2 linked regions of the Peribacillus sp. FSL E2-0218 genome follow. The protein of the gene in region 2 binds, or shares a complex with, the protein of the main gene of each other region. Links are inferred from orthologs where the notes say so. Each region holds a gene or a part of one and is shown on either strand. Other genes may lie near its edges.

Region 1 (6,836 bases), 960 kb from region 2 along the record:
ACATAACGGACATCTTGCCCTGCTATATAAAACAAACTGATTCGTTTCCAAAATACCCAACCCTTTTCAGTCATATCTTTTTCGTTTAGATGAAGACGGTATCCCTAGCTGCTCCCGGTATTTGGCAACCGTTCGACGTGCAAGGATGATTCCATGCTCCTCTTTCAGCCGTTCAGCCAAATCCTGATCCGATAGCGGCTTTTGTTTATTTTCGCCATCGATCGCGGCCTTGAGTCCCTTTTTAGCTTGCATGCCGGACATATCCTCTTCAAGGCCTACTGATTGTAAAGATGTTGTGAAGAAGATCCGCATCTCGATCGTACCGAAAGGGGTCTGCACATATTTACCTTTAACGGCGCGGCTTACCGTCGATTCATGTATTCCAAGTTCATCGGCCACTTCCTTCATCGTCATCGGCTTCAAGTAATTCAGCCCGTGATGAAAGCACGCTGGCTGTTTATCGACGATACACTGGATAACTTTCAATATCGTTTCTTTTCTCTGTTGAATCCCTCTTGAAATCCATTGGTATTCCTGCCACTTATCCTGAATGAACCGTTGTACTCCTTTATCTCCATGGCTCTTCATCCGGTTTAAGTACCCTTTATCGACATTAAGGTTCGGTGTGTTGCCATCGTAATTCCCGACAAGAAGCATCCCTTCACGGACCTCGACAACGACATCAGGCACTATATATGATGGTTTTTCCAGGAAGAACAATGAAGCTGGCCGCGGATTCAGCGTTTGCACATAATCGAATACCTCTTGTATTTCCTTCATTGTAGCGCCGATTTTCTTACTTAGATCTTTCCAACGCTTTTCGGCAAAGTCGAGAAAATGATTTTCTATGATGCTTTCCGCCAGGGGGTTGATCCCCTCCGCTATCACTTGGAGCAAGAGGCACTCTTGCAGATTTCTCGCTGCAAGTCCATGCGGCTCGAGCTGCTGTAGAATGGAGAGGCTCTCCTCCAAAACGGCTGGAGAGATGCCTGCAATGCAAATATCGTCCAGATTTATCCGCAAGTAACCGTTTTCATCAAGATTATGAATTAAGAGCAGCATCGCCTTATACTGCTCACCTGTTAGCTGCTGGTGATTGACCTGGGACATGACGTGCTGTTCAAGCGAGACGGTGTCTTCACTGATTTGTTCGATCCAATAGTTGGCATCATACGTATTTTTAAGGGTCCGTTTACCTTTTTTCCGGTCAAAGGTCGGCTGAAATAATGCAGATGTTGGCTGATCTAGGGACAGTAATGGATTTTCGGCCATTTTGTTTTCCAAGAAAGCGGAAAGCTCCTGGGTGGAGTATTGCAGCAAGGTAATAGCCTGCATGAGCTCCTGGGTCATTGCCATCTTTAAAGTTTGCTGTTGAAATAATCCTGCTTTCATATTCATACTCATCGATTCATCCCTCCCCACTCCATTTTACATTATCAGGAGAAAATTCTACACAAAAACCCATGAAAACGCTTACGTTTTTTTCTGAATGGTTTATTTGTTTTCCATACTATATGTCATGAATGCCATTTTCACAACTACTTTTATTGAAAAATCCCCATTTTTCAAGACTGAAGCCCTTATTTTCGATGGATGTCCCCATCAAACAGATTTCGATGGAAATCGCGAAATTCCAACAAAAATCATCTTTCATAAAAAAATCCCCCACTTAAATAATTTAAGCGGGAGATTTGGCAGTGCCCTCGGCAGGAATCGAACCTGCATTTCAAGCTTCGGAGGCTTGCGTTCTATCCGTTGCACTACGAGGGCGAATTGGAAAAATCAATGTTCATATCTATTCGACAGACTTCATTATATGATAGAATGCCCTCCTTTGCAAGGGTTATCAGGTTTAAAAGTTTGTCTTTTGGGTATTATGGATAATGTGGAAATTCATCCCTGATCGGCATAATTACAAATGAATTCAAAGAGGAAGGAGACTTGACCAGAAAATTGTCGAACAAATTATCACTTATAGGATTTGTTTTGTTTGACCTAAATTGACCAAAAAGTGTATCATACATACATAAAGAATTTAAAATGATTCTCTTAATCGAAGGAGGAAATGAACATGAATTTAATTCCTACAGTTATCGAACAAACAAGTCGTGGGGAGCGTGCCTACGATATTTACTCCCGTTTATTAAAAGACAGGATCATTATGCTGGGAAGCGGAATCGACGATAATGTTTCCAATTCCATTGTTGCTCAATTACTATTTTTAGAAGCGGAAAACCCTGAAAAAGATATCACATTATACATCAACAGCCCGGGCGGAAGCATCACTTCCGGTATGGCCATTTACGATACGATGCAATATATCAAACCTGATGTATCCACTGTATGCATTGGTATGGCCGCTTCCATGGGAGCCTTCCTATTGGCTGCTGGCGAAAAGGGCAAGCGCTATGCGTTGCCGAACAGTGAAGTCATGATTCACCAACCACTTGGAGGGGCGCAAGGACAAGCTACGGAAATCGAAATCGCTGCCCGCCGTATCCTTCACTTGAAAGATAAATTGAATCAGATTTTGGCAGAACGCACTGGCCAGCCTCTTGAAGTCCTTCAAAGAGATACGGAACGCGATAACTTCATGACATCCGAAAGAGCCCTTGAATACGGCTTGATTGACAAAGTCATCACTCGCAGCATCCTTGAGGATAAAAAAGATAAATAATGCAGCACAGCAAAAGGCCGCGAGAGCTTCGCGGCCTTTTAGCATGCCATGAAAAAAAGGATGCGCTTTTAGCATCCTCTTTCTTTAACTCTCTTGCTGAACGAATTCTTCCAATGCTTCCAGCGCTTCCTTCTCATCGCGCCCCTCAACGATCAGCTTCACGGATACGCCTGAACTGATGGCGAGGCTCATTAATCCCATGATGCTTTTTGCATTCACTTTCTTTCCTTCTTTTTCAAGAAATACATCCGAATGAAAGCGGTTAGCTTCTTGTACAAACAGGGCCGCCGGCCGGGCTTGTAAACCTGTTTTCAGTTTTACTTTAACTTGTTTCTCCACCATCATGATCTCCCCTGTAAGCTTTATTTTTTCGCAGCAATAGCCTCTCCCCCACGGAGCCTGTCAGCTATTTCGTCAATCTTCCGTAGCCGGTGATTAATTCCGGATTTACTGATGCTTCCCCCGGATACCATTTCGCCAAGTTCCTTTAAGGTTATATCCTGGAAGGCTATTCTCAGTTCGGCAATTTCACGAAGTTTATCCGGCAAAATGTTCAATCCGACCGTATCCTCGATGTAATGGATATTTTCCACCTGCCGCAATGAGGCACCGATCGTTTTGTTCAAGTTAGCCGTTTCACAATTCACAAGCCGATTCACAGAATTGCGCATATCACGGACAATCCGGACATCCTCGAACCTCAATAGTGCGGAATGGGCCCCAACGATACTTAAAAACTCGGCAATCTTCTCGGCTTCCTTCAAGTAAATGATGTATCCTTTTTTGCGCTCAAGCGTTTTGGCCTTCAGGTCGAACTTATTCATCAACTCACAAAGCGCATCATTATGCTCTTTATAAAGCGAGAAAATTTCCAGGTGATACGAGGACGTTTCCGGATTATTCACTGAACCTCCCGCAAGAAATGCCCCTCTTAGATAGGAGCGCTTACAGCATTTCTTTCCAACGATCTTATCCGATATCGCATGGAGGATTTCAAATCCGTCACCCAAAATTTCCAAATCGGTCAAAACCCGCTGTCCCCCAGATGACATCCTGACAATATAGACGTTATTCTTTTTAAGCTTCATCTTTTTACGGACCAAAAGCTCGACTTGGACCTCATAACTTTTCTTCAGCAGCGTATAAATCCGTCTGGCAATCGCTGCATTTTCAGTTTGAATATCCACAACAAGCTTCCGATTAGAAAATGAAAGGGATCCGTTCATCCGGATCAGCGCACACAATTCCGCTTTTCCGCAACAATCCTTTCCCTCTAATGTAGTAAGCTCTTTTTTCGTTTCTGAAGCAAAAGACATCCATTCCACCCCCAATCGAACGCAGGTAATCTATTTTTATCAGTAAAAAAACGCCCCTGCCTATATCTACGGAATTATATGGCTTTTCGTTTCATTTATTAGCATATTGTAAAGCAAATCGGCCACTTTTTCTGTATCATGCCGGATGACATTCCCTTCATAGCTGAAAATGCGCTCCTGGATGATCTCAAGGCCCATCCTTTTTAAACTCTCGACATCATACATGACAGGCTTGGCATATTCAGCTTGGTACCGCTGCTGGATCTCGGCCGGTATTTCCTCATTATTCACAAGTATCCTGTCAATATAGGCATTGCCCATATGGTCATATATCGCTTTAATATGATCGCTTGCGCTATAATCCAGCGTCTCGCCTGCTTGTGTCATCAAGTTGCAAATGTACACCTTCTTAGCCTTGGAACGGCCGACCTCTTCCCCCAGTCCAGGGACAAGTAAATTAGGCAGAATGCTAGTATATAAGCTTCCCGGTCCGATGACAATAAGATCAGCCTGCTTGATTTCCTGAAGGGTTTCACTGAGCGGCTTGATATGTCGAGGAGATAAGAACACTTTTTTTATCTTCTTTCCTGAGAAGGGGATCTTGGATTCTCCTGTAACGATCGTTCCGTCATCCATTTCCGCATGGAGGACCACGCTTTGGTTGGCTGCCGGCAGCACCTTGCCGCGGACATTCAGGAATTTGCTCATTTCCTGGATTGCATGGACAAAGTCCCCGGTCAACGAGGTCATTGCCGCCAGGATCAAATTCCCCAGCGAATGCCCGGACAGCTCATTTTGACTCTGAAAGCGGTGCTGAAACATTTGTTCAACGAGAGGTTCCACATCCGATAACGCAGCAAGCACGTTCCGAATATCTCCTGGAGCGGGAATATCCATGTCCTCACGAAGGCGGCCCGAGCTTCCGCCATCATCGGCCACCGTAACGATCGCCGTTATATCGACCGGATGCTTCTTCAGGCCCCTTAATAAAACGGGAAGGCCCGTTCCCCCGCCAATGATCACGACCTTAGGCTGTTTCTTATTATTTAACATCTGCTTTCCCCTTACTTTTTTCGATATCCCGATGTGACACTTGAACCCGATAATCATTTTGGAAGTGATTCGAGATATACTCCGTCAAAGCGACGGAACGATGCTGACCGCCTGTACATCCAATCGCAACCACAAGCTGCGCTTTCCCCTCCCGTTTATAGTAGGGAAGCATGAAAGCTAGTAAATCGGTGACCTTTTCCAAGAACTTCTGGGTCTCGCTCCATTTCAAAACGTAACTGGACACTTCCTGTTCCAAGCCAGTCTTCGGCCTCATGTGGTCGATATAATATGGGTTTGGCAGGAACCGCACATCAAACACAAGGTCAGCGTCTATCGGCAGGCCGTGCTTGAAACCAAAGGACATCACGTTGACCGTGAATCCGACCCTTTTATCGGAAGAAAATTCCGAAGCGATTTTCTCCCTCAATTCGCGCGGTTTCAGTTGTGACGTATTGAAAATCAGCTGCGCCCTGCCCTTCAATTCATCCAGAAGTTCCCGTTCCATTTTAATGCCTTCCAATGGCCGCCCCAATGGTGCAAGCGGATGGGTTCGCCTCGTCTCTTTATATCTGCGCACCAAGGAATCGTCATCAGCCTCAAGGAAGAGGATCCTTGGAGATACCGATGATGTATCCGTAAGGTTATCAAGTGCGAGAAATAACGAATCAAAAAACTCCCGCCCCCTCAAGTCCATGACAAGCGCCACTTTATTCATCTTATTCCCCGAGTCCTTCATTAACTCCAAAAATTTCGGCAATAGTGTGGGCGGCAAATTATCGACGCAAAAAAAGCCGAGGTCTTCAAAACTTTGAACCGCCACTGTCTTCCCCGCTCCCGACATTCCGGTAATGATGACCAATTGCGTTTCATTCATCTGCCCTGTATTCATTGTTCTCCGCCCCCATGTTTAACAATCTTTTTTATATAGCAACCATTAGCCTGGATCCAAACGATACGAAAGTAACTTAAACTCAGGCGTGTAGGTAAAGGTTCCGTAAATGATTCCACGCCCATGAACCATATAGTCCAGGATGTGAAAGTCGCCTTCAGCCATTTCCAGTTTCTTGACATCATCGACTGGATGCCAGCTAAGTTCGCCTTCTTCACAAACATCCAAGTTGACGCCATCGGAATCCGTTGCAAAGAAAGTGAACATCATCCATTCCGAAAGCACTTTATCTCCGTCCTTCATGATGAAAGTGAAAATGCCTTTGATGGAAGGGTTTTTTAAATAAACGCCCGTTTCTTCACGATATTCCCTAATACAGGCATCACGTATGGACTCTCCGGGCTCCATCTTGCCACCTGGGGCTACCCACCATCCGCGTCTAGGTTTTTTCAATAAGAGGATTTGTCCATCCTTGATCAGTACACAATTTGTGACACGTTGCATGTTCTTCACCTCGATTTGGCCTCTGTTCGACTATAGGAACCTTCACCATAAATCGCCGTTCGATATCCATTTGACGATTTACAAATGCTGATAGTTCAAACAAATGGTATTTTACATCCTTTTATGAAAGATATATGTGTATGTTTAGTATATCTTATCATTATACTATTTTTGAAATGAGCTAACAATAAAGTAAACTTCCTGCATTGGGGGAATATTCATTCCTGATGATCCTCGTACCAAGTATTCAACTGCTGCTCCACTCCTATTCTTCACCAGAATTCCCGCCTGCATGCAAAGGGATGGAACATCGGAATTGCATGCAGGCCTACCCATTTCCCTTGAATTGGAATATAAGAACAGACAAAAAAAGGACACAGATGCTTAATCTGTGTCC
Region 2 (7,048 bases):
CATCTGCATCCAATCCGTATTGATGGATTAAGTAGGCGCCCGTTTCCCCTAATATGTTCTTGACTTGCTCGACAATCGCTTCATCCTCCAATGTTTGGTCAATCGTCAATTTGCTGTCTTTAAGGTAGCCGAGGTACGCAATCGATGCATGTCCTGTATTGACGGTGAACAATTTCCGCTCAATGAATGGAGCAAGCTCTTTTACAATCGTCATCCCCTCCACCGCAGGAATGTTTTCTTTCGTTTCCACGACCCATTCATAATAAGGTTCGACCAATACGTCCAGTGACCCTTCGTTGTTTTGCAAAGGAACGATCCGATCGACAGCTGAATTGAAGAAGGATACTTTTTCAGCAAGGCTTGCCTTCGTTTCCTGATCCAAGTGTTGCAGGATGTATCCTTCTAAAAGGTCCGTTGCCGAAATTTGGTTTTCGCATGCGATCACATATAGCTTTTCTTCGGTTTGTTTCACTCTTGAAGCTAATCCCTTTGCAATCAAAGGAGCGATATGGGGCAGGATATTCGGTCCGATCGCCGTGGTAAGGTAGGTTGCTTCCGATATGGCTTTTATGATTTCATCTTCCTGGTTCAAGCTATTTAAGCCTGAGACATTTTCCACCGTGACCGATTCTTGTTGATCCGTTGCCAATTTGACTTGGTATTGCTTTTTTTCATTCAACTGATCGATGATTTTTTCAGCTATATCTACAAATGTGACATGATATCCAGATTGTGAAAAGAGTGCTCCGATAAATCCTCTTCCAATGTTTCCTGCACCAAAATGTACGGCTTGTTTCATTACAATCATCCCTTTATCAAGTTAGTATATAAATAGTCCAAAAATATGGCTTCCAATCTTTTGCTGATCAGTTCTTCGTCCGAAGATGAAAAAATCATGATCGATTCATTACTTTCGATTAAGCTGGAACTGATCAGGCTGACAATTTCCTGCTGCTTCACGCTCAAGTCTTCAGGAGCCAGCATCAGCAGTAAGTTTTTCATATGGACGACTTTTCCGTCCATTCCTTTGACAAGACAATCTTCCTCTAGGCGGGCGATCTGGAATATCAACTCTTTCACGTTTTTATGCCTGGCATGAAAAAGTCCCAAGCTTGTGCCAGGAATGCCTAAACCACCTTTTTTTTCCCGTTCGTCCAGGGCTCCAATGACATCACCGGCATGGATGATCAATTGTTCCTTTTCAGCGATCATAACCATTTCTGCGAGGATCTCCGGATGTCCTTTCAAATGCGGCAGGCGATATAACCGGAAATTGTCAATGATCGACTGGATACTTTCCTGGGCACTTTTCAATTCCTGCAAAACTTCCCTTAATTCGCCGTCAGGTTTTTTCGAAGTCGAATCCTTGTTGGCCGCCTGACTCCGATATCGTTTATTCTTCGTGAACTTTTCAATATTCTTCCTGATATAATTCCTGATATTCTCGATATTTTCTTCACTCAAAAGAGGGGATACGAGAATATAATCCATATCGATATACGGAAGGCGAACGGTGGAAATGATAACATCATAATTTTGCAGGCTGTCGTGCATCTGGATATCCTTGATCGTTTTAATTTCAACCGTCTGGATTTCGATGATTTCTTTTTTGATCCGGCTGGCCAGCATTTTTGATGTACCTATCCCCGTCGGACAAACGATGAGCGCCCTGATGGCAATTTCCTCTTCCCGCAGTACCAAGGCAGATCCGAAATGGAGGACGATGAAGGCTATCTCATCTTCAGGGAATTCCTTGATTTCCTTGAATTCCTTTTCCAGGCCGGTCTTAACGGCTAAAAAGAGAACGGGATACTTTCGTTTAATATCTTCCGTTAAGGGATTGTATAATCCCATTTCCTGTTTGATCCTGAAAAGCGAAGGCTCCATATGGGCAAGAAGCCCTTGATACAGCGGAAAATCCTTGGTCAAGTTGATTTGCAGCTGCTCTGAAACATCCTTGATCAAGTTCCTGATGAGCTGGCCCAGCAACACGCTGTCATACGGAACGGCATCGGCGGCATGAAGTTTGGAGCCTTTCAGGATGGCAGCCAAATAGCTTATATCATCGATTGTAAAGGAAACCTTGAGCTTGGTCTTGAGTTCCTTGCAGATTTTATCCATCAGGTTATTCTCATCCGAGAGATCGCTTAGTCTTTTGAAGTCCTTCTCCAAATAAAATTGGCTTTCATTCCTTTGGAGAGTTACGTAGATATGTACGACCAACCCTATATACCCGCTATCGGCCAAACGTGAATGGATACTATTGAAGGTTGAGTTCAGCACGCCATCAATGGCCAAAAGATAGTCGGGATCAAAATAGTCGAGAATTTTCCCTTTGCGGATTTCCCCTTCTTGGAGCAAGAATAAGCTTTCGATCAGCTCTTCATTAAAGAAGTGTAGGAAATAGGCAGCCTGTGCTTTCCGTTTATTTTCTTCAGTACCGGCAAGCTCTATCCCCACTCCCCTTTTCCTTGTAATCACGATATTGAAATTCCTTAGCCACTCCGTCAATTCGTCCAAATAGACGGTAAGGGTCGATATGCTGATGCCCAGATTCACCGCAAGAGCTTGCGTTTTATACGATTCTTCCTGAATTAAAGCCAAAAGAAGGTGCAGCTTTCTTTCTTGCGGCGTCTGATCAATTGGATGATTCCCCATCAGGTGCTGCACTAGCCGAAAGATTTGTTCATTCTTGCCGTCGATGGACAACCCTTCATGTGTGTTGCGTGTTAGCTGCAATTCAAAAGATTGCAGGATTTTTTCTATCGATTTCAAATCACGCTGAACCGTGCGGACACTCACATTCAATTGTGTGGCAATGGAAACGGCCGTATGCTTTCCAGACGTTTTTATGATCAATTCCAAGATTGATTTTTCCCTTGAAGTAATATACATGCTACCAACTCATTTCAGGTGGAGTAACACGAGAAAATACTGAATAGAAAAGCGTAAAACGCTTTTCTATTCATGGTGAGAAATATTTAATTTTTTTCTACATTGATGATATCCATCAATTCCCTGGCTGTTGTGGCTTTGACCATTTTTTCAATGTTTTCCATTTCGGAACATGTGACGGCAATGCCAGATAGGATTTCGAGATGTGTGCCATCCTTACCGGCTATCCCGAATATCAATCGTGCTTTTTGACCGTCAAAGTCAACCCCATCAGGAATTTGTAAAACGGTGAATCCGGATTTAAGAACATCCTTCTTCGCTTCTTCGGTTCCGTGTGGGATCGCTACATCATTTCCCATATAAGTTGAAGTCATCTCATCGCGGGCAATCATTGCTTCGATATAGCTTTCCTTAACGTAACCTGCTTTGACCAAAGCTCTTCCGGCAAAACGGATCGCTTCTTCCTTATTGGCGAATTGTTGATTGAGGAAGACATTTTCTTCACGAAGCAATTCATTATCAGCTTGTTCTACTTCCTCAATACCCGGTTCGATGGAATGCTTGCGAACACCGGGAACCTTTTCTTCCGCCTCTTCGACAATCTCATGCAGCTCATCTGTACCGTCATCCTGAAGACGTGCAAGCAATGAATCATACTCAGGGCTAGATAAGAAGTTATCGACGGATACGTGATACGCATTAGGCACTTTATTTTTGGCCCTTGGCGTCAACTCTTCCTGGGTAATGACGATTTGGGCATCGGCAGGAATGTTTGAAATCGCCGTATTGGTTACCGAGATATTCATTCCGGCTTCCTTCACCTTCTTGCGAAGCAGCGAAGCTCCCATTGCACTTGAGCCCATACCAGCATCGCATGCAAAAATGATTTTGTTGACGTTTGTAGGCATTGTTCCCGGTTCTGAAGCGAACACATTGGCAACAGAACTTTTCTTGCCTTTCATTTCTTGCATTTTCTTCGCCGCATCCTCAATGTTCTCTTCGGATTGTTTTCCTGTTTTCAAGATGAATGCAGCGACAACGAATGATACGATTGCAGCGACAAGTACACCGGCAAAGTTAGCAATATATGCGCTAGCATGATGCGGGGTTACGGCCGTAATGGCAAAAATGCTTCCTGGTGAAGCAGGCGCGAATAAGCCGCCGCCCAATAGAACCAAAGTGAAGACTCCGCTCATGCCTCCAAGGATGACCGCTATGAATAACATCGGCTTCATCAGGATATAAGGGAAATAAATTTCATGGATCCCGCCGAAGAATTGAATGATGACAGCTCCTGGCGCCGATCTCTTCGCCGTTCCTTTTCCAAAGATACAATAAGCAAGCAGGACGCCAAGACCAGGTCCTGGATTCGATTCAAGCAGGAACAGGATGGAAGATCCTGTTTGTTTCGCTTGCTCTAGAGCGATTGGTGATAATACACCGTGATTGATCGCATTGTTCAAGAACAATACTTTCGCAGGCTCGATCAGGATACTCGTCAATGGCAGCAAGCCTGTACCGACAAGCCAATCGACTCCTGCTACAAGCCATCCTGTAAAGACGACAACAGCCGGCCCGATGGCCAGGAATGATAGAATGGCCAGCAAGCCGCCAAGTATCCCAGCCGAGAAGTTGTTGACAAGCATTTCGAATCCTGCTTTTATTTTACCTTCGATCAGTTGATCGAATTTCTTGATGACATACCCACCGAATGGTCCCATGATCATCGCACCAAGGAACATCGGGATGTCAGACCCGACGATGACACCCATAGTCGCGATGGCACCGACTACGCCTCCTCGGTGATCATGAATTAGCTTACCACCTGTATACCCAATTAAAATCGGCAGTAAGAACGTGACCATCGGAGTAACCATTTTGGCAAGGCTTTCATTTGGCAGGAAGCCCGATGGAATGAATAGGGCCGTGATTAACCCCCAAGCGATGAAAGCTGAAATGTTCGGCATGACCATTGAACTTAAAAAGTTACCGAACTTTTGAACTGCAACCTTTATATTAAAGTGAGCCATTTTACTCTCTCCCCTTCATTAATGATATATTTTACATTCATCTTAAATCACGTACCTTCCGTATTCAATAAAAGCTAAAGCTAACTTTGTCGCGGAAGGGAAGACAAACATAATGTTTCTCATTTTTCCAGTTTTATTCAGGTTGTGTTCCATTTTAACATGAGATCAAAAGAAAAAGGTCCCATTCAGATCGAATGGGACCTTACCTTTACGTTTTATAGAGGGATGATGCCCAATATGACAGACACCACAATCATGACAAGCGTCGATCCGCAGGCCCATTTCAAGAAGGTGCGCTGCAGGGCTCCGAAATCTTCCCCTACCATTCCAATCAATAGATAGGTAGATGGGACGAGCGGGCTTAATAGGTGAACAGGCAGCCCTAACAAGGAAGCTCGGCCGATCAAGGCAGGATCGATTCCATAAGCGGCTCCCGCTTTTGCAAGCAATGGAAGTACCCCATAATAAAATGCATCATTGGACATGAAGAAGGTAAAAGGTGCGGAGATGACGGCTGTAATGACGGCAAAGTGGGCACCCATTTGGTCAGGAATATGCTGGATCAAAGAGTTAGCCATCGCATCCACCATTTCCGTGCCGGCAAGAATCCCAGTAAAGACACCAGCAGCAAAAATCATTGAAATAACCGATAAAGCATTGTCAGCGTAATTGGCAACCCGTTCTTTTTGGTCACTGATCTTAGGATAATTGACCGTGATGGCGATTGCAAAACCTACCATGAACAAGACCGCCGAAGGCATAAGCTCCATGATCAGCGCCACAAGAAGGGTCAGCGTCAACGCATAATTGAAAATAATCAATTTAGGACGTTTAAGATAAGCATCTTCCGTTGCTGCCGCATGCTGGGCCGCAATCGATTGATCGATTTCGATGATACCGATCCGTTTTCTTTCTTTTTTACCAAGGCAATAAGCCATGAATAAGACGAATAGGACTCCGCCAATCATTGCAGGAATGACTGGGGTGAAAACATCGGACATTTCAAGCTTTAAAGCGGTCATCACCCGTGCTGTCGGTCCTCCCCAAGGAAGAAGGTTCATGACACCGGATGATGAAACGGCAATGCCTGCCAATATAAGCGGTTTCATTCCAATCCGTTTATAAAGCGGAAGCATGGCGGATATCGTTATCATATAAGTGGTTGTACCATCTCCATCCAACGAAATCAGCAACGCCAAGACTGCCGTGCCGATGGCAATTTTCACTGGATCTCCTTTTACAAGCTTAAGGATCGTCCGAATGATCGGATCAAAAACGCCAGCATCGATCAAAATGCCGAAGAAAAGAATCGCAAATAAAATCATGATTCCCGTTGGCGCCACACTTTTGATTCCTTCCAGCGCCATTGCACCCATCTCGCCGCCAAATCCGCCGATTAGCGCAAAAGCACTTGGTACTACAATCAAAGCTATCATGGCTGAAAGTCGCCCTGTCATTATTAATATCATAAATACCAAAATCATCAAATATCCCAATAAAGCGAGCATATGATCACTCCTCATCTTCTAATAAGATAAATTGTATCGGAAAACGCTTTATCTGTAAGCGTTTTCAATTTATTGTGTTTTAAAACTATTTTGTTAATTGTGTTCATTGTGTTCACGGAGACACTTCACAGGTGAACAGGGTCCCTGATTCCAACAAAAAAACACCTCCAATTAGAGGAGGTATCCAATAGGCACTATTCAATTTTATAATATCTTCGCTCGGGCCTGCCGACCAATCCATATACGACTTCCGCTTTGCATTTCTTCACAGAAATCAAATATTCCAAATAGCGTCTAGCCGTTGTCCTGGACGCACCGATCTGACCGCTTACCTGTTCGGCCGACAAGCCGATATCGCTTGCTTCGAGAACCTCGATCACCTTCGTCAAGGTGATTTCGTCGACCCCCTTCGGCAGGGCAGCGGCTTCGTTCGTTTCTTGCGGAGCGTCTCCCTTTTTCATTATAAGATCAACAAAATCCTGATCGATCTCTTGCTTGGATTTCAGCAGCTGGACTTTTTTAAGGTACTCCCCGATGACTTGGTTGAAGCGCTTCATTTCCACTGGTTTAATCAAATAGTTCTCGACACCGTAGTGAAGCGCCTTTTCAAGCTGT

The links.
Region 1: the proteins of MHI53_RS18610 (region 2) and MHI53_RS23415 are in contact, whole or in part, in an NMR structure (PDB 1J6T), measured with the Escherichia coli proteins. The link is inferred for Peribacillus sp. FSL E2-0218 from one-to-one orthologs.

The regions. Positions count from the first base shown.
Region 1 is NZ_CP150304.1:4,824,610-4,831,445, forward strand. What follows is about bases 1,391-4,078. They hold MHI53_RS23415 (HPr family phosphocarrier protein), read right to left. Parts: upstream 3,020-4,078; coding sequence 2,762-3,019; downstream 1,391-2,761. Other genes in these bases: rpoN (RNA polymerase factor sigma-54), read right to left, coding at 1,391-1,404; MHI53_RS23400 (hypothetical protein), read right to left, coding at 1,511-1,654; clpP (ATP-dependent Clp endopeptidase proteolytic subunit ClpP), read left to right, coding at 2,072-2,677; whiA (DNA-binding protein WhiA), read right to left, coding at 3,040-3,993; MHI53_RS23425 (YvcK family protein), read right to left, coding at 4,060-4,078. In the rest of the region: MHI53_RS23390 (glutaredoxin family protein), read right to left, coding at 1-51; more of rpoN, read right to left, coding at 67-1,390; more of MHI53_RS23425, read right to left, coding at 4,079-5,046; RNase adapter RapZ, read right to left, coding at 5,036-5,935; MHI53_RS23435 (8-oxo-dGTP diphosphatase), read right to left, coding at 5,981-6,439.
Region 2 is NZ_CP150304.1:3,867,392-3,874,439, forward strand. What follows is about bases 2,454-5,353. They hold MHI53_RS18610 (PTS mannitol transporter subunit IICBA), read right to left. Parts: upstream 4,926-5,353; coding sequence 2,982-4,925; downstream 2,454-2,981. Other genes in these bases: MHI53_RS18605 (BglG family transcription antiterminator), read right to left, coding at 2,454-2,895; MHI53_RS18615 (citrate:proton symporter), read right to left, coding at 5,141-5,353. Outside these bases: MHI53_RS18600 (mannitol-1-phosphate 5-dehydrogenase), read right to left, coding at 1-799; more of MHI53_RS18605, read right to left, coding at 805-2,453; more of MHI53_RS18615, read right to left, coding at 5,354-6,433; MHI53_RS18620 (response regulator), read right to left, coding at 6,628-7,048. UniProt on the Escherichia coli protein: The phosphoenolpyruvate-dependent sugar phosphotransferase system (sugar PTS), a major carbohydrate active transport system, catalyzes the phosphorylation of incoming sugar substrates concomitantly with their translocation across the cell membrane.